Regions from separate parts of the Paenibacillus sp. W2I17 genome, predicted to be linked through region 2. Evidence: riboswitches for the same ligand, from Rfam matches in the RefSeq annotation. Region 2 holds a riboswitch; each other region holds the start of a gene.
What was found. A riboswitch is a leader RNA that binds a small molecule or an ion and turns the genes downstream of it on or off. The one in region 2 is predicted to bind S-adenosylmethionine.

Region 1 (6,127 bases), 2.9 Mb from region 2:
GCACTTGGAGAAGCAACCTGGGGCGCTGCACAAGGTCTTGAGAGCTGTCTGTATATCACTGTGGGTACAGGCATTGGTGCTGGCGCTGTGGTTGGCGGTAAAATGGTCCATGGATTGTCACATCCTGAGATGGGACATATCATTGTACGCAGACATCCGGAGGATACATACGAAGGTTTCTGTCCGTATCATGGTGACTGCCTCGAAGGTCTTGCAGCAGGACCAGCCATTAACAAACGTTGGGAGCAACCGGCTTATGAACTGCCTGCAGATCATAAAGCTTGGGAGATCGAAGCGCATTACCTAGCGCATGCACTGATGAATTATGTTCTGATTCTCTCTCCGCAGAAAATCGTCATGGGTGGCGGAGTAATGAAGCAGGAGCATTTGTTCCCGATGGTGCGTAGCAAACTGCAGGAGTTGCTGGCAGGGTACGTTCAGCATCCGGCGCTTCAATCCGACATTGACCAGTATGTTGTGTCACCAGGACTTGGAGACAATGCGGGTCTGTGTGGTTCGCTGGCGCTTGCCAAGTTGGCATTGAATAAATAGGTCATTAAGGGATTGACGAATTTTACCATTGTGGTATGATATGGGCAACAGCATAGTACGGTTAATGAGGAAGCACCTCTCTTGCATGGATTTTGCAGGAGGGGTGTTTTTTTGTGCTGCCTGTAGGTAGCGTAACTAACCCGTATAGGCTGAAATGTTAAAGGGAGGGAATAGAAAATGGAAGTCATTTTCATGAACAGATTGTCCAAAATGTCAGATCAGAATGCAGAGTATGCACAGCTATGGATTGGGGAAGAGGAAGATAGTTGGCAGCTGGGATGGAGTCGCTACGAGGAAGGAGAGCGTGAGGACAGCATCTGGTATGAAGGGACTTCTTGGGAGGAGCTGCTTCATATTTACCGTCATCAGCTCGCCATACAGATGAGTGAGGGGTACCGACCGCAGTTGCAGGGGTTATTTCATGAGAACGATGATCTGAAGTCACGCAGTTATGGTGGACAACGGCTCCATTGTTACAGTGAGTTATACGGCAATGAGCAATTATATACGGATCTGTGCACATGGCGCAGGAAGAGAGCTGTGTCTGACCGGAAGGCACCGTATTTTATTGCAACAAATCGTCTGTTGCGTTTGATCAGTGCCTTTGTTCCGCAATCGCTGGATGAACTGATGCAACTGCCGGGCGTAGGAGAGAGCAAAGCAACTGAGTATGGTACGGAATGGATGGAGATTACAAACGGGTTGGAGCGTTCAACGACATTCCCGCTGGACTGGGTATACACGGCGCTGAAGGAAGAAGAGTATGAGAGTTGGTTATACAAGCAGAGAGAGCAGAAGTATAAGCAGGAACTTGATAAGTTCACCACGCGCAAGCAAGTGCTTGAAGGCATGAAGAAAGGGTATACGTTAGAGGAGATTGTTAATCGATCCGGATTATCCCGACGCGAGTTGGTTGAGCTGTTAGAGGCACTGGATCACGAAGGTTATGACACCGATTGTCTTCTTGATGTGGAGCTGGCAGTGATGCCAGAGAACGAACAAGAGGCCGTATGGAGTGCGTATGAGGAGCTGGGAGATACGTTCCTGAAGCCAGTATTACATAAGGTGTATGGAGGAGAGAAACCCGATGGAGGAAGTCTGGAGCAGGTCTATGAAAGACTGCGCATGATTCGAATCCGTTTTCGTCGGCACGCAGAGACAGAGAAGAATGTTGGTTAATGATCAGAAATGAAAAAAGACGAGGCGTTTCTCCCGGAGGAACGCTTCGTCTTTGTTATTTCATACGAGTTCATACCCAGTCTTTCTTGCGGAAAATGAAGAACATGCTCAGGCCCAGAGTAACCATCAGGCCAATCACAACAAAATAGCTGTATTTCCAATTAAGCTCTGGCATATTCGTAAAGTTCATGCCGTATATACCGGTAATGACCGTCAGCGGCATGAAGACCGTGGTGATGGCGGTAAATACACGCATGATCTCATTCGCCCGGTTTGCAATACTGGATTGGTAGGCTTCTCGCAAGTTGCCCATCAGGTCGCGATAAGTCTCAAAGGTTTCAGATATTTTTACAGCATTCTCATAGATGTCACTGAAATACTTTTGCAGTTGATCATCGATGAGACGCAGATCTTTTTTGTTCAGGGTGTTAATGACCTCTTTCTGAGGTCCAAGCACTTTTTTCAGCCACAGAATCTCACTGCGCAGCCCGATAATTTCATTCAGATGTGACTTTTTGGTGTGCATCAGAATGTCTTCCTCAAGCTTCTCGATCCGTGCTTCAATTCGGTCACCTACGGTGAAATAATTATCAACAATCAAGTCAACCAGCAAATACAGCAGACGATCCGGTGTACTGATTTCCTGTTCCCACAGGATTGGTTTCAGTGTGCGCAATTCGCTGACCTTTTGCTTGGTAACACTAATAATGAAATGTCTGCCGAGGAATAAGTTGACCGCACGTAGAAATATCTCTTCATCATCGAAACGGATGCTATTAATCACAATAAAATAATGGTTCTCATAAATTTCAATCTTCGGACGTTGTTCTTCGTCACTGAGACAGTCTTCCACAGCCAGATCATGCATCAAGAACAGCGGCTGAAGTACCGCCAAATCGTCTACGTCTGCATCAATCCAGTAAAATCCTTCCGCTGGTGGAGTCAGCGCCTGCTGAATGTCGTCCACCGGAATAAATACACCGTTGTTTACCAACCGGATTTTCATCGTTAATCTACTCCTTCTGCACCCGCCAACTTGGCGGATATTATCATTATGGGCGCAAAAAGAACAAATCAGCCGGTCGGCAGCGGAGCCTGGAGATCAGGGCTGCGTTCACTATATAATCAAACGGAAGTCACGTCCCGCTGCCGGCATGCTGATGTCAATTCTCTATGCAGTTTGTCGGAATTCGGCTGCCAGTCAGGCCTCGGGTCGCCATCCATTTAATATGTCACCTCTCACATAAGGGTTTATAACACCTTGTTTAGTATACCGCTGGTACAAGGTGCTTTCAAGCGCAAAAATGTGTCTATTTCGCGCCCTGAGGCAGTGTATGACAATGGATGATGAACGGTTCCGATCTGGGAAGCACACATCGAACTGCATCTTGACGTGAGGGCATTAATGTAATAAAGTAGACGGTGAACCATATTTAATTACAATCTAATACAGCGAAATCTTATCAAGAGTAGGTGGAGGGACTGGCCCGATGAAACCCGGCAACCGGCGGTATACCGCACGGTGCTAATTCTTGCAGCGACTAAGTGTCAAGTGGCACTGTTGTAACTGAGAGATGAGAGAGGCGCATATCTTTTTTACATATGACCTTTCTCGAAATCCGAGGAAGGTCTTTGTTATATGCCCCGACTTCTCAGCAGTGATTTTCGCTAAGGAACTTGAGGTTGTTTGTAACGTTGGATGAAAGAGCAATTCAATGTTTTTACAAGCTCAAGGCAGTCTATAACTGTATTGATGTGAAGACATCAAGCCAGGGGTGGCTGCATCTATCTATGCACAAGGAGGAGTTAGACTTACTATGCCAATCAAAATACCCGATACTCTGCCAGCAAAAGAAGTACTTGAAGGAGAGAATATCTTCGTCATGGATGAAACTTCTGCATATCAGCAGGATATTCGTCCACTCCGTATCGCTATATTAAACCTGATGCCCACAAAGGAAACGACCGAAACACAATTGCTTCGTCTGGTGGGAAACACGCCTATTCAGGTGGATGTCGTTCTCGTACATCCCAAATCCCATACGTCGAAGAATACGTCTCAGGAGTATCTGGATCTGTTCTATAAAACCTTCGATGAGATTGAGCACCGCCGTTTCGATGGAATGATCATTACGGGTGCCCCGGTGGAACAGATGGATTTCGAAGACGTGAACTATTGGAATGAAATCCAGGAAATCTTCGAATGGACCAAAACCAATGTGACTTCAACACTCCACATATGTTGGGCTTCCCAGGCAGGTTTATACCATCATTTTGACGTGCCCAAGGTTGCACTGGATGAAAAGTGTTTTGGCGTTTTCCCACATACCATTAATAAACCTCATGTTCCGTTGTTGCGTGGATTCGATGAAGTATTCAACGTTCCACATTCCCGTCATACGGAAGTGAGACGCGAAGATATTGAAAAGAATGAGAATTTAGAGATTTTGGCTGAATCCGAGGAAGCGGGTATCTTCCTGGTTGCTACCAAAGACGGCAAACAGATTTTTGCCACAGGACATGCCGAGTATGACCCGTTCTCATTAAAGTGGGAGTATGACCGGGATGCAGCCAAAGGGTTGGATATCGCATTGCCTAGACATTATTATCCGAATGACGACCCTTCCCGTGTGCCACCGGCTACTTGGCGCGCTCATGCCAACTTATTATTCTCTAACTGGCTCAATTACTATGTGTATCAAGAAACACCTTACGATATTGGCCCGCAAATCTAATCGAGATTACAGGAGGATGCAGCAATGGAAGACAACAACAAGTTGAAAATCGAAAGCCGCTTAGCACAAATTGGGTCCATCAATGAACCGGTAACAGGCGCCATTAACTTTCCGATCTATCAATCCACTGCGTTTCGCCACCCGAAGCTTGGACAAAGCACTGGGTTTGATTATATCCGTACGACTAATCCAACCCGTAAAGTATTGGAAGAAGCCGCCGCAGCGCTGGAGTCCGGTGATGCAGGGTTTGCCTGTAGCTCGGGAATGGCCGCGCTGCAAACGATCTTTGCCATGTTTGGTCAAGGGGATCATCTGATTGTGTCGCTGGATCTGTATGGTGGAACCTATCGTCTGCTGGAACGTATTCTGTCCCGTTTCGGCGTAACTGCAAGTTATGTGGACACGAATGACCTTGCAGCACTGGAGAAGGTTCGTCAGCCGAATACCAAAGCTGTATTTATTGAGACACCAACCAATCCACTGATGATGATCACCGATGTGGAAGCCGTGGCTTCCTGGGCGAAAAGTTACAACTTGTTGACCATTGTTGACAACACGTTGTTGACTCCATTTTTCCAACGTCCGATTGAACTGGGTGCCGATATCATCATTCATAGCGCTACCAAATATCTGGGTGGACACAATGATGTGTTGGCCGGACTAATCATTACCAAAGGTGAGGCGTTATCTGCAGAGATGGCGTTCCTGCATAATTCCATTGGAGCGGTATTATCTCCAAGTGACTCCTACCAGTTGATGAAAGGTATGAAAACGCTGGCTCTTCGTATGGAGCGTCATGAGCACAATGCACTTACTATTGCTAAATACTTGCTTGAGCACCCAGCGGTGGTTGAAGTGTATCATCCAGGCCTATCCGATCATCCGGGCTATGAGATACAGAACAAACAATCCACGGGTAATACAGGTATCTTCTCTTTCAAAGTGAAGGATGCACGTTATGTTGAACCGTTGCTGCGTCATATCAAACTCATTGCTTTTGCCGAAAGTCTCGGCGGAGTTGAATCACTCATGACTTATCCGGCAGTCCAGACTCATGCGGATATTCCGCTTGAAATTCGTGACGCCGTAGGTGTGGATGACCGTCTGCTCCGGTTCTCCGTGGGCATTGAACATGCGGATGATCTGATTGCAGATCTCGGCAATGCTCTGACAGCTGCACAGCAGGAAGTGGAAGGAGGCGTGCACTCATGAGTGAGTCCAACAATAAGCCCAATTCCCAGTTGAAATTTGATACCAAATTGCTCCATTTTGGCGATGAGATTGACAAAACCACTGGAGCCTCCAGTGTACCGATCTATCAAGCATCAACCTTCCATCATTTTGATATCTTCAATCCGCCTCAGCATGATTACAGTCGTTCGGGTAATCCGACACGTCAGGCTTTGGAAGATTACATCACATTGCTGGAAGGCGGTGCACGAGGCTTTGCCTATTCTTCGGGGATGGCTGCGATATCAAGCGTGTTCATGATGTTCTCCGCAGGGGATCACATGATTGTAACGGAAGACGTATATGGAGGTACGTATCGTTTGCTTACTTCCATATTAAGCCGTATGCAGATCGAGACAACCTTTGTAGACATGACCAATATAGATGAAGTAAAAGCGGCACTCAAGCCAAACACCAAGGCAGTTTATATG
Region 2 (6,127 bases):
TAGAGATTCAAATAATCTGAGAGAGCTCTATCGGCTGTCACAGAACGATTGGAACGCTGTAAGGTTTAATCGAGATGAATTGTTCCTTAATAAGCAAAATGAAATATTTTTCCTGCCTCCTGACGGGCAGACGATAAGAAAGTATCAGTTACTTCCATAATCCAGAGAACATTACATAAGGAGTCTACCAATCATGAGTTTAAAGCGAATCAACTATTGGCTTATAGCCAGCCTATTCATCTTTCTTGCGATCCCATCCGAGCCAGCTCTGGCTAAAGATCTGCTGCAATTCCAATGGGGGTATGATATTACCAACGACGGACAGAGTGCAACAAGCTCATATTCAATAAAGAGTGTTACGGACGCCATGGGGAATGAAAGTCTGCTCGTAACTAAAGCAGGCAAGAATAATGATTATTATATCGACAGTGTGGATGCCAAAACAGGGGAGCTACTTTGGTCGATTCCAACGGACAACGAGTACACGCTATCCGATGATGGATATATGTTTATTTTCCACGATAATCAAGTCAGTGCCAAGCATATAGCTACGGGCCAGATCCGTTGGACAGCTTCTCTGCCCGGACCGCCAGAAGATTGGAGACTATACTCGGCTGAGTCAGGCAGTCCAGGCGAAAATGGAAGTTTGTATGTGATTGCAGACTCTGATGATTTAAAAAGCAGTACACTCTACTATTACGATGCTAATGGAAATTTAAGTCGAAAGTTCAAGGTTCCATATTTTATGCAACAGATTCATGGTGATGTGATTGTCGGCAGTAAGTTTGGCAATCATCCCGATTTATACTTGATTAGCCTGACAACCGGAAAAAAAATTAAAACGATCACTGGTGGTAAAGGTTACAATGGGATTAAGAGTCTATCTGACGGCACACTACTATATTATAATATCTACAAAAAAACAATAACGCTTAAAGGCTATAACAGCACGGGGCAGCTAAAGTGGACAAAACAACTTCCTTATAAGGAATATTCAACAGAGCTTTTTGCATTGAAAGATCGGTTTGTATTTGTGGATTATAAAAATAAGCGAATCAAGCTATATTCATCTTCAGGTAAATTAATTGCTGAGAAGGCATATCTGCCAGTATCATATCCCAATATGGCTTTGGATGGCACAAGTTTGATGTTTAAATCTGAAAAGAATGACGAAGATGAACTAGAACTAATTATTATGGACACAAGCAACCTGAACGTTTTGTACACCTACAAAAATGACGAATTTGATCTTAATGATGAACGTCTATTTCTCAATAACACAACGGGTCTGTACATCCTAAGCGACGAAGGTCGTACCTTAGTTAGCACTCAGTTAATTAAATAGCATAATCAGAAGCATCAGAAGAGGAATATCATCATGTTGATGTTAACGCTAAATCACACTAAAAAAAGCCCTCATCAATCCAGTTAATGGATCGTGAGGGCTTCTTCATATTTAGTTGTATCTCTAGCGGGTACAACCCTACATCAAGTCTTTTATTTCCGCCATTTCTTCGCAAGTGCACCAATCTGATGTGGCGTAGTACGGCAGCAGCCGCCAATAATTTGCGCGCCCGCAGCAACCCACTGTTCCGAAGCATCACTCATGCTGCCACATGTACCCTGTCCGCTCCACGTCTTCGTTGCCGCATCGTATACTTCTCCCGAGTTCGGATACACAATAACAGGTTTATCGCTGGTACGGCTCAAAATACCCACTGCTTCCGTCACCACTTCCATGGGAGCACAGTTCAGGCCAATCGCCGCAATCTGCGGATCGGAGCCAAACTTCTGTGCACATACCTCAAGCGGTGTGCCCTCGCTGATGCTTGTCCCGTCTTTTAAAGAAAAAGATAACCAGGCATACGCATGAGGAAACTCCTTCAGTAAATCAACCAGCACCTGTGCTTCCTGCAAGGAAGGAATCGTCTCAAACGCCAGAATATCTGCACCCGCTTCAAGTAGCGCCACCATACGCGGACGATGAAATGCGACAAGCGTCTCATCCGACACGCCGTAATGTCCCACATACTCTGAACCATCCGCCAGATAGGCGCCATACGGTCCAACGGACCCGGCAATAATTGGACGTGGACGAAGACGATCTCCTTCGCGATCTACTGTACGATCTGTTATATTCTCCTCGTTCTCCACGTTCTGGGAAAGTACCGAAGGAGCTCCTACAAGCTGACCTGTCGAGCTTTCTCTCCCTACTAAATCACTCTGCACTTCTGTCCACACGTCATCTCTCGCCTTTGCAGCCAACTCCACCGTCTTGCGGATCAGCTCCAATGCTGCCTGTTCATCAATCCCTCTCTTGCTGAAGCCATCCACCGTCGCCTGATAACTGGATGTAATCGCACAATCGGCTCCTGCTCGAAAATAATCTGCATGGACCTGAACGATAACATCCGGATTCTCAAGCAACACACGAGCCGACCAGAGCGGATCATCCAGATTACATCCATGCTGTTCGAGTTCCGTTGCCAGCGCTCCATCCAGAATCATGACCGGATGTTCACGCAGGATCTGTTCTATGGAGTTAGTCTGTTGTGCTTGCGTCATGTACTTGTCCTCTTTTCTTATTCACACGTTCTGTCAGATAATAAGCAGCGTAACATACTGCGATAAACGGAACCCCACAATACAGCGCAATTCGCTGTGTCGGGTCAAAGGCAATACCTATGCATGAAGCCAGGCATAATATAAATGAAACAATCGGTACCACCGGATAGAATGGTGTGCGGTAGACCAGATCTTTGACCGCATGTCCTTCCCGGATATATTGTCTGCGGAACATGTATTGGGAAGCACTGATACTCATCCATACCGCAACGACAGCCAGACCCGAAATGGAAACCAGCGTAATATACACCGTACCTGGCGCAATAATACTGGACAGCAATGCCAACGCACCACCCACCATACTAATCAGAAGTGCATTCAGCGGCACCCCGCTTTTGGTCAATTTGGCAAACCACGGAGAGATCGTTCTTTTGTCAGCCAGAGACCAGAGCATACGTGAAGATGCATATAGGCCTGAATTGGCAGCAGAGAGAATCGCCGTCAGAATAACAAAGTTCATAATGTCTGCTGCATAGGGTACACCCACCCGTTCCATTACCGCTACAAACGGACTTTCCAGTACACTGGCATCCGACATGGGCAGCAAGGCCGACAAGATAATAATCGTTCCGATGAAGAAAATAACCAAACGCCACAGCGTTGTATGAATAGCCTTCGGTATCGTCTTTTCCGGGTTCTCCGTCTCACCGGCGGCAATGCCGATTAACTCGGTGCCTGAGAAGGCAAAGTTTACAGCAAGCATGGTCATCAATATCGCTGTAGCCCCATGAGGGAACCACCCGGATGCGGTAATATTCGATAGAAATGGAGCCGGTTCCGAATCCGCCATGGGAATGATACCAAACATGGCTGCGCCACCGATGATAATGAAGATTACGATAGTAACTACTTTTACAGATGAGAACCAGAACTCGGATTCCGCAAATAATTTCACCGTTAATGCATTAAACAGAAAGATCATCAGTGCAAAGAGGGCGCTCCATATCCATACGTTCACCGATGGGAACCAGCGCTGCATCAGCAATCCGGCGGCTGTGAATTCGGAGCCAAGCGCAACAGTCCAGGTTAACCAGTATAACCAAGCCACCGTGTAGCCTGTTGCCGGTCCGATATATTTGGCTGCATAACTATGAAATGCTCCCGTCTCTGGCATATGAACAGACAGTTCACCAAGACAGAGCATCACCAGATATACAACAATGGCTCCGATCAGATAGGACAGAATGGTTCCCAGTGGTCCCGCTTGCTGAATGGTGTAACCTGAACTGAGGAATAATCCCGTTCCAATGACTCCTCCGAGAGAGAGCATGACCACATGCCGTGCCTGCATTTTCCGCTGGAAATGCCCTTTGTCGTTGTTGTTCTCCATACCTGCTGCTCCCCTACTTCTTCATCCAGAAAAAACAAAAAAGACCCACTCTGCCTAAAGAGTGCGCCGTTACTGACAAATAAAAACAAACGCTCCTATCTATCAGGCTTTCACCCGCTGGAATTAGCACAGTATCCTTCAGATCTGTTGCTGAGGTTTCTAAGGGCCAGTCCCTCCACCTCTCTGGATAAGAAAATGATTTTTTACTAATATAGCGATCTATCATGAATGTGTCAACATTTAAATCATAAATGACACACCTCGCTATTCGGTGGAAGATCCCGGATTGGTAATGGTCATCTTCACATCGTACGTGATTGGCACGGTACTAAAAATGTTGTCCCAGTCATCTTTGACTTTCTTCCATGTTTTGGGTTCTTTGATACGCAAGCTATCCCGAAAATCCGCAACATCTACTTTATAGGTATGCTGAAGTTTGTATAACACCTGTCGAATCTGTTGTTCGGCCAGTTCAGAAAATTCTTTTTCTAGTTCTCTAAGATAATCCCCTTTTTCCTCTCTTTCGGGAGAACGCCAATCTTCCATCAACCAGCCTTCGGATTCGACCTTTACATGGAATGAAATGTCATTACCAACCACCTTGGGAATTACTTTTGTTTTCTTCTTCTTCATTTCGTATACAACGGTGAATCCCGCTTTGTTGTAAGTCTTCAAGACGCCTCCTTTTTCTTTAGGCTTGATCCACGATAAACCTTCCAGATCCGTTTGACTTAGTTCTCCAATAAACTTAGTTGTTTTTCCATCGAATATGCTGCCACCTGAGAACTTGCCCTCTCCATTGGAGTACAGTACATTCTGGAGCAAGAAACTGGAACCAGATTGCATTTGGGCATCTAATTTGGAGAGCAAAACGGGATCCAGGATTTTGTTGGACAAGTACGAATTACCGGTAATACCTGTTAGATAAAATGCTGGAATCCGGGAGGGATCATCTGAAGTCAGGACATCCACGGCACGATGATGACTTATCAGTACCAGACAATTTGGACGAATATCGTTATCCCGAAGTACAAAATCAAGCAGCTGGTCCAGACCATACTTTTTGGCAATATCCTTGGAGACAACGATAACCTTCAGATGATGTCCGATAAGTGGACGATCTCGCCTTAGTGCAAACTGACGAAAGATTTGCAGCAAGGAATCTCCAGTAAGCTGTTCATTGGAATAGGACGTCTTTCCAGAAGCAGGTGAACCGGATTGTCCGCTCTGTTTACTGTTGGAACTGCCCGGAGCAATCTGCACGGTAGCCGTTATATAATTATTCTTTGGATACGTTCCTCCCTGAGCAGCGATGTCCTTCTCAAATTCTGTTTCTTTAGCGATATCGATCCCGAGACCAACATAGACACTTAGTTCCTCGATCTCCCTACTGCTCCAGCATCCGGATATTAACAGAAGGACCGACAAAGCAAAGGCTACACGTAAAAGCATAAAAAAACGAATCATGCATGTTTGCCTCCTTTTTTGCGAATCAGACTTGTAATCAGCAGCAACAAAGGTAAAGTGGCAAATAAAATCACGGATGAGTTGCCCAACATATCACCCAGTGCAAAGGTTTCGTCCACGGTTTTCGGCATCAATGCCGTTAGATATATCAATGGCAGAAGGGCGTACATAATGACCTTGATCTTCTTCGTACGAAACAAATCCCGAATCCCTACCGAAGCACAATAGTGTGTGATCGTGAAGCTGGAGAATATCTGCATAATCCAGATGACCAGTAGCAAGGATTCAAACCGTTCAAAGATCAAACCTTGAATCTCGAAGCTTCTTACGAGATCCAGCGTGGGCCAAGTGCGTGTTTTGATGCCGTCGAGTGACAGACTGCCTACAACCATCACAACAGTAATCAGATAAATCAGAGTCGATATGATGATGCCCCAGCTCATGGCTACATTGCTCTTTTTAGGGTTTTTCATATAAGCAGTCATGACAAACATGACTTCGTACCCCGTGTAAGCCAGCAGCGAAGGTTTCAAACCTTTGAGGACTGGCATGATACCCTCTCCGAGTACGGGTCTCAGATTGCCGATCTCAAATAACTGATTACTAAGCAAGATTTCAATCACAAATATAATCAGTGTAATCGGCAAAATGATCTCAAATACGCGCACAATGACAGCAAGTCCGCCAGAGATCAAATATATGCCA
Region 3 (6,127 bases), 280 kb from region 2:
ACGCCAAACAACAGGGCATATAGGCCTTTGCCAAACATGATTCGCTCATCCAACTTGCCAAAATGTTCAATGACGCGTCCTGCGAGTCCTGCTCCCCGTCCAAGAGGGAAAACGATATGATTCAGACCCGCCAAATTATGCAGATGGAATGCGGGTTTGGAGAGTATTTCTTTTTGAAAATAAGGATGCTGCACTACCCGGCTCTCGATATAGTTCTGCTCATTAATAATTAATGCCACACTAAGCAGTGAACTGCACCGTTCCAGCCAAAAGCGTTCCCAAAACGGCGTCATAAACGCCGATACGTGAAAGTGCGACAAGAGATGGAAACAGCTTCGTCCGATCCGGCGACTGTTCATATACAGCTGAAGCTGGGGATATGCATCCTGGAAAATGAGTGCATTGCATCGCTCCAGCAGCCGATACATATGCTCGCGATCGCTTTGATTCTGTAGATTATGCATTAAGTCACTCTGAAGATCTGTCATGTGATATCCGCCGTTGCGAGAGACCATATGGGCCAGCAGTGCCCAATGCAGTTCGGGATATTGCTCATAACATTCCAGATAGGCTGCCGTGCGGGTGATATTACTCCGATTATGCTCCTGGGTCAGTGTCTTAATCTCTTCCAGAATGATGCAATCTTCTTCGCAGACGAGTGCGCTTTGAACCTGGTCCGTGCGTGCAAAAGACTTGCCGCTGGCAGGTAACAAACGCTCCACCTCAGACTGTAAGGCAGCTGCCGTATCTGTATCCCACTCGATGTCACGCAAAGGGTGACGAAGCTGTGTAGAAGCTTGCCATGTAGCCTGTTTGCCACGCCAGATTTCCCGGGCAGCACCCGGAATGGAACGGACCATCTGCAGGAGGGAGCCGTGATGTTGTTCGCTGGAAGAATCGGTTCTGGTGGAAGTCATGATGTGACATCCTTTCATGATGTTCTGGGTTTAATTTCACAGACCATGTGGTTTATTCTAAGTATGCGCTGATTATTTGACTTCCACTCGCCAATTTGCTTCACTTAGGGTAAGACAAGGTACAGAAAGGGAGATGAACCGAATGGAACAGATTACTTCCAAACCGGCTTTTGATGTAGCCATCCAATCCCCACGTTTGACGATTGCCGTATTCAAGGCAGACTGGTGTGGTGACTGCAAATACATCGATCCGTTTATGCCTGAGGTTGAAGAGAAATATGCACGTGAACTGACTTTGATTGAGGTCGACGTGGATCAGGTTGGAACCGTTAGTGAAGAGCAGAATATTCTTGGCATTCCAAGCTTTGTGGCGTATTCAGATGGCCGCGAACTCGTACGGTATGTGAACAAGCTGCGCAAGTCGAGAGAAGAGATCGAGCAGTTCCTGGATCGCGCAGTTGAGGTGTACAACACGATCCATAAATGATGTTATATAAGTTCAACTAATGAATATTTACACAGACACACAGACACTCCGACGACAGAATAACCTTTTGATCGCTGTTATCCCCAGATTTCTTTGATCCCTTTTATAAAGGGGAAATCCGGGGATAAAGGCGAAGCATATGCTTCCGATGCAGCTTTCTTTCAGAAAGCTTTTAGCTCCGCTTCTTCAGGCTATTTCTGTCCTCTCCGTTATTGTGTAAATGTTTCATTGAACTTATATAAAAGTATGACAGGTTCATGTTGTAAAAGGGTATAATAAAAAGAACGCCATTTCTCTTGAAATAGGGAAATGGCGTTTGTGTGTTCAGGATTCTGTTTAAGACACAATTCAACTGGCATATCCCTCAATTACATAACTCCAATGACCTACGGGTCATTATTTCACCAGACGTTAACATTTTGTCACAAAGCGCGACGTCAATGAACATTTTATCCGGTATAATGAATTTAGTTGTGAAATAAGTGTCAAAGTACCGAAACAAGCGAAGAATATTCTTCGCCATCTTAAACCAACAGCGGGTGAGAAAAAATTGAAACACTTAACTTTGTTTAAATGGTTAACCGTATTAACCTGTCTTGTCATGTTTCTGGCCACTTTTGGTGGAGGCATCGTAACCAAAACGGAATCAGGCCTTGGCTGCGGAACAGAATGGCCTTTATGTAACGGAAAACTCGTTCCGGCACATACTGTGGCTTCACTTATTGAATATTCCCATCGCGCTGTAAGTGCACTGGCTGGACTGTTGTCCATTGCCTCGTTTGTCGCTTTTCTGCGGTTTGGCAAGTCACGCCGTGACCTGCAATTGTTTTCTTTCTTAACTCTGGTATTTGTTATCGTCCAGGGAATCATGGGGGCATTTGCAGTTGTCTTCTCCCAATCTTCAGCAGTCATGGCACTGCATTTTGGCTTTGCACTGATTGCTTTTGCCAGTTCTCTAATGATGGCGCTGGGCATAAGGCAAGAGGCCAAAGATGGCGGATTGGAGCGACTGAATAAATACCCTCGGGTTAGCAAAAAATTCAGGAATCTGGTCTGGTTCTCCACCATTTACACATATCTCGTGGTATACACGGGTGCATTTGTGAGTCACACGGATTCTGCCGGCGGATGTTCCGGATTTCCGCTCTGTAACGGTCAGATTATTCCTGAGCTTTCGGGTGGGGTAGCAGTTGCTTTTGCTCACCGTGCAGCAGCTGCGTCGCTCGTGATTGTTATTGCAATCCTGGGTCACTTCGCTTACCGTAATCATCCGGACAACAAGGAAATGCGTACTCTGGGTGTGGTATCCGTTGTTCTTATTCTGATGCAAGTAGTCATTGGTATTTTCATGATGGTGACAATGAACCGTCCGGAAGTATACATGTTCGTAGCTCTTGCACATATGCTGGATATCGCCATATTGTTCGGAGTCTTAACGTATATGAGTTTCCTGGTGTACAAGCTGTATCGCCCGGTTAATCGTTTTTAAATATGAAAGTCCACCATCCAGTGATGTACATCATTGGACAGGTGGACTTTGTTTGATGTCAGGGGGATCAGGGCAACCTATGGCAAGCGGCAATTACACGGAATGGATGATGTGTTACGTTTACGGTGATGAATTCTTGTTGATTTGGAAAAGAGGAGGTTAGATATGCTGCGAACGTTGTTGGGGGAAAAGCCACGTATAAACGAAGGTAAATTGAAGGCAGCGATGGACGCCATGGCGCATACGCTTGAGTTATTTCAGCGACAAATGCATGTGGACCATGATCCCACGCATGATTATCGGAAACTGTATGTGTGGACCCAGGGACTCATCTCCTCACTGGATGAACTGGAGCAAAGCTGTTTCGCTGCTGCTCATTTTCGCAAAAAGGTCGTTGCAGGTTCAACGGATGAGATGACGCCGACTGAAAAAGCCGAGTATGCACGGTATGTGTATTTCTACAAAGATGGCTTTATCCGCTGCTTTGCCATTCTGGATAAAGTGGGCACGGTATTAAATGAAATATTCCAGTTGAATACTTCAAATACCAAAGCGCATTTTTCTTATTTTACGGTGTTAAGGCAGTTCGACTATGCGAGGGAGCATCATGATCTTGCATTGCAATTAATACAGATCAAGGACTCTTATCGTGAACCGATGAGCAAGCTGCGCAAACGACGTAATATGGAAATTCACTACATGAACTCAGAAATGCACGATGACCTGTGGCAGTTACACCAGACCTTGCAAGGTAAAGTGAAATTGGAGGATCTGAATCAGCATGTGCAGGAAATGCGTCAGGGCGTAGATATGGTCTGTGAAACGTTAACAGCCTCTTATAGTTATATCAACAAAATATGGAAAAGAAATAATTCCCTTTGACAAATCGGAATACTTGGAATATACTGAGTTTCAATCGAATGTTAAACGGATATAACTGATATTTCGCAAGTTACGTTCACATTATAAAGCATAAACTACATGAACTTATAAAATCCTACAACAACATATTTCTTATCGAGAGCGGCGGAGGGACAGGCCCGATGAAGCCCGGCAACCGATTTGTAACGACATGATACATGTATCATTCGTTATAGATGTTAGGTGCTAATTCCTACAAAATGGTGCAAGACACGATTTTGGCAGATGAGAAGGTATATTCTTTCACGTGAAGAGCCCTCTTTGTATCTGCATAGGGCTCTTTTTTTGTACTTTAGGGGGAGTTTTCCTTTAGATCGGGTAAAGATACATGTAGGTGGTTGGAAAGGGGCAAGTGCGATTGATTGAATTAAAAGGTTTAACGAAAACGTACGGCAAAGGGGCAAAGTCTACAAGAGCGTTATCCGAGCTGAATTTGAGCATCCAAAAGGGTGAAATCTACGGAGTGATTGGCCATTCCGGAGCGGGCAAAAGCACATTGATTCGCTGTATTAATTTGCTGGAACGGCCTACGGAGGGTGAGGTATGGGTTGACGGAATCAACCTGACTGAACTGAGCAAAACCGAATTGCAGCAACAGAGACGCAAAATCGGGATGATTTTTCAACACTTTAATCTGTTATCCTCGGCAACGGTATATGACAATGTAGCTTTTCCACTAAAACTTGTGAATACACCCAAGGAAGCCATTGATCGCAAAGTGAAGGAAATGCTCAATCTGGTTGGTCTGGAGCACCATAGCAACAAATATCCGGCTCAATTATCGGGTGGACAGAAACAACGTGTAGGGATTGCGAGAGCACTTGCGAGTGATCCGAATGTACTTCTCTGTGATGAGGCTACTTCAGCACTTGATCCGCAGACGACAAATTCAATCCTGAAGTTATTGCTCGACATTAACGAAAAGTACAACCTTACGATTGTGCTGATTACACATGAGATGCATGTCATTCAGAACATCTGTGACAAGGTGGCTGTTATTCATCAAGGCGGCATTGTGGAACAAGGACCTGTAACAGAAGTGTTCCTGAAGCCGCAACATGCGATTACGCGGGACTTCATGATGCGTGACCATGAAGCTGGACTTGCCCTGGAAGAGACGGCTCTGGCGAATGCAGGCGTTGAATTGCAGGCAGGTGCTGCTTCCAAACTTGTGAAGATATCTTTTCTGGGTAACAAAACGTATGAAGCGATTTTGTCCAGAACGGTACGTAAGACAGGCGTGGATTTTGCCATCCTGCAAGGAACAATCTCTACGATTAAACAGGTTCCTTATGGACAGCTGACCGTTCGGTTCGAGGGTGATTCCATTGCGATTGATCGGACGATATCAGAATTAACCGCAGAGGGACTTGATGTGGAGGTGCTTCGCTAGATGGATTTTTCAACAGTTCGCTGGGAAGAGGTTGGTAAAGCCTCCATTGAGACACTGCAAATTTTGGGTGTATCAGGCTTGTTTACCGTTATCTTAGGTTTACCGCTCGGAGTTCTGCTGTTCATGACGGCTAGATCTGCTTCGATCAAGTCACGGGCAGTGTACACGATACTATCTCTGATTGTTAATATTTTGCGCTCAGTCCCATTTATCATATTGATTGTTGCTCTTATTCCATTCACTCGTATACTCGTCGGTACAGCTACAGGAGTATTAGGCGTTATACCACCTTTAGTTATTTCAGCAGCTCCTTACTTTGCTCGATTGGTGGAGACGACGTTGCGAGAAGTTGATCGGGGTGTCATTGAGGCTGCACAGGCGATGGGCGCATCGACCAGACAGATTGTAAGACGGGTGTTACTGCCTGAGGCACTGCCTGGACTGCTTGCAGGTATAACGATCACCATCGTTACGCTTGTCTCCTATACGGCGATGGCGGGCATGGTTGGTGGTGGAGGTCTGGGAACACTGGCGATCAACTATGGATACTTCCGTTATCAGAATGAAATCATGATTATATCCGTAGTGTCGATGATCATTCTTGTGCAAATTCTCCAGATGGCTGGAGATCGCTTGGTTACATTTTTCACCAGGAAATAACACATAGATAACATGATGGATATGCAATAATGCGGACGCCACATGAAAAAATAATTAGAGAAGGGGTTTTACACATGAAAAAATGGTCTTTCGCTCTACTTAGCCTTATGCTGATTGCGGTTCTCGCAGCTTGCGGGAACAATAAGGACGCCGATAGCGGCGCAGACAATTCAGCAGGTGCACCACGCACAGTTGAATTGAAAGTTGGAGCTTCACCTACACCACATGCAGAGATCCTGGAAAGCATCAAGCCTGAACTG

Region 1: another riboswitch for S-adenosylmethionine. It lies ahead of metA (homoserine O-acetyltransferase MetA); the one in region 2 lies ahead of mmuP (S-methylmethionine permease).
Region 3: another riboswitch for S-adenosylmethionine. It lies ahead of QF041_RS26045 (methionine ABC transporter ATP-binding protein); the one in region 2 lies ahead of mmuP (S-methylmethionine permease).

What each region holds. Positions count from the first base shown of each region.
Region 1 is NZ_JAUSXM010000001.1:2,655,266-2,661,392, reverse strand. It holds gene QF041_RS11600 (ROK family protein) at 1-552, shown strand, start outside; gene QF041_RS11595 (HRDC domain-containing protein) at 730-1,731, shown strand; gene corA (magnesium/cobalt transporter CorA) at 1,802-2,737, opposite strand; SAM riboswitch class I at 3,189-3,312, shown strand; gene metA (homoserine O-acetyltransferase MetA) at 3,549-4,466, shown strand; gene QF041_RS11580 (PLP-dependent transferase) at 4,491-5,678, shown strand; gene QF041_RS11575 (trans-sulfuration enzyme family protein) at 5,675-6,127, shown strand, end outside.
Region 2 is NZ_JAUSXM010000001.1:5,536,324-5,542,450, reverse strand. It holds gene QF041_RS24670 (hypothetical protein) at 1-160, shown strand, start outside; gene QF041_RS24665 (outer membrane protein assembly factor BamB family protein) at 194-1,345, shown strand; gene mmuM (homocysteine S-methyltransferase) at 1,498-2,565, opposite strand; gene mmuP (S-methylmethionine permease) at 2,543-3,955, opposite strand; SAM riboswitch class I at 4,048-4,149, opposite strand; gene QF041_RS24650 (Ger(x)C family spore germination protein) at 4,220-5,422, opposite strand; gene QF041_RS24645 (GerAB/ArcD/ProY family transporter) at 5,419-6,127, opposite strand, start outside.
Region 3 is NZ_JAUSXM010000001.1:5,817,295-5,823,421, forward strand. It holds gene QF041_RS26025 (DUF2515 family protein) at 1-917, opposite strand, end outside; gene QF041_RS26030 (thioredoxin family protein) at 1,060-1,404, shown strand; gene QF041_RS26035 (COX15/CtaA family protein) at 1,955-2,893, shown strand; gene QF041_RS26040 (Cthe_2314 family HEPN domain-containing protein) at 3,059-3,775, shown strand; SAM riboswitch class I at 3,905-4,046, shown strand; gene QF041_RS26045 (methionine ABC transporter ATP-binding protein) at 4,173-5,207, shown strand; gene QF041_RS26050 (methionine ABC transporter permease) at 5,208-5,867, shown strand; gene QF041_RS26055 (MetQ/NlpA family ABC transporter substrate-binding protein) at 5,942-6,127, shown strand, end outside.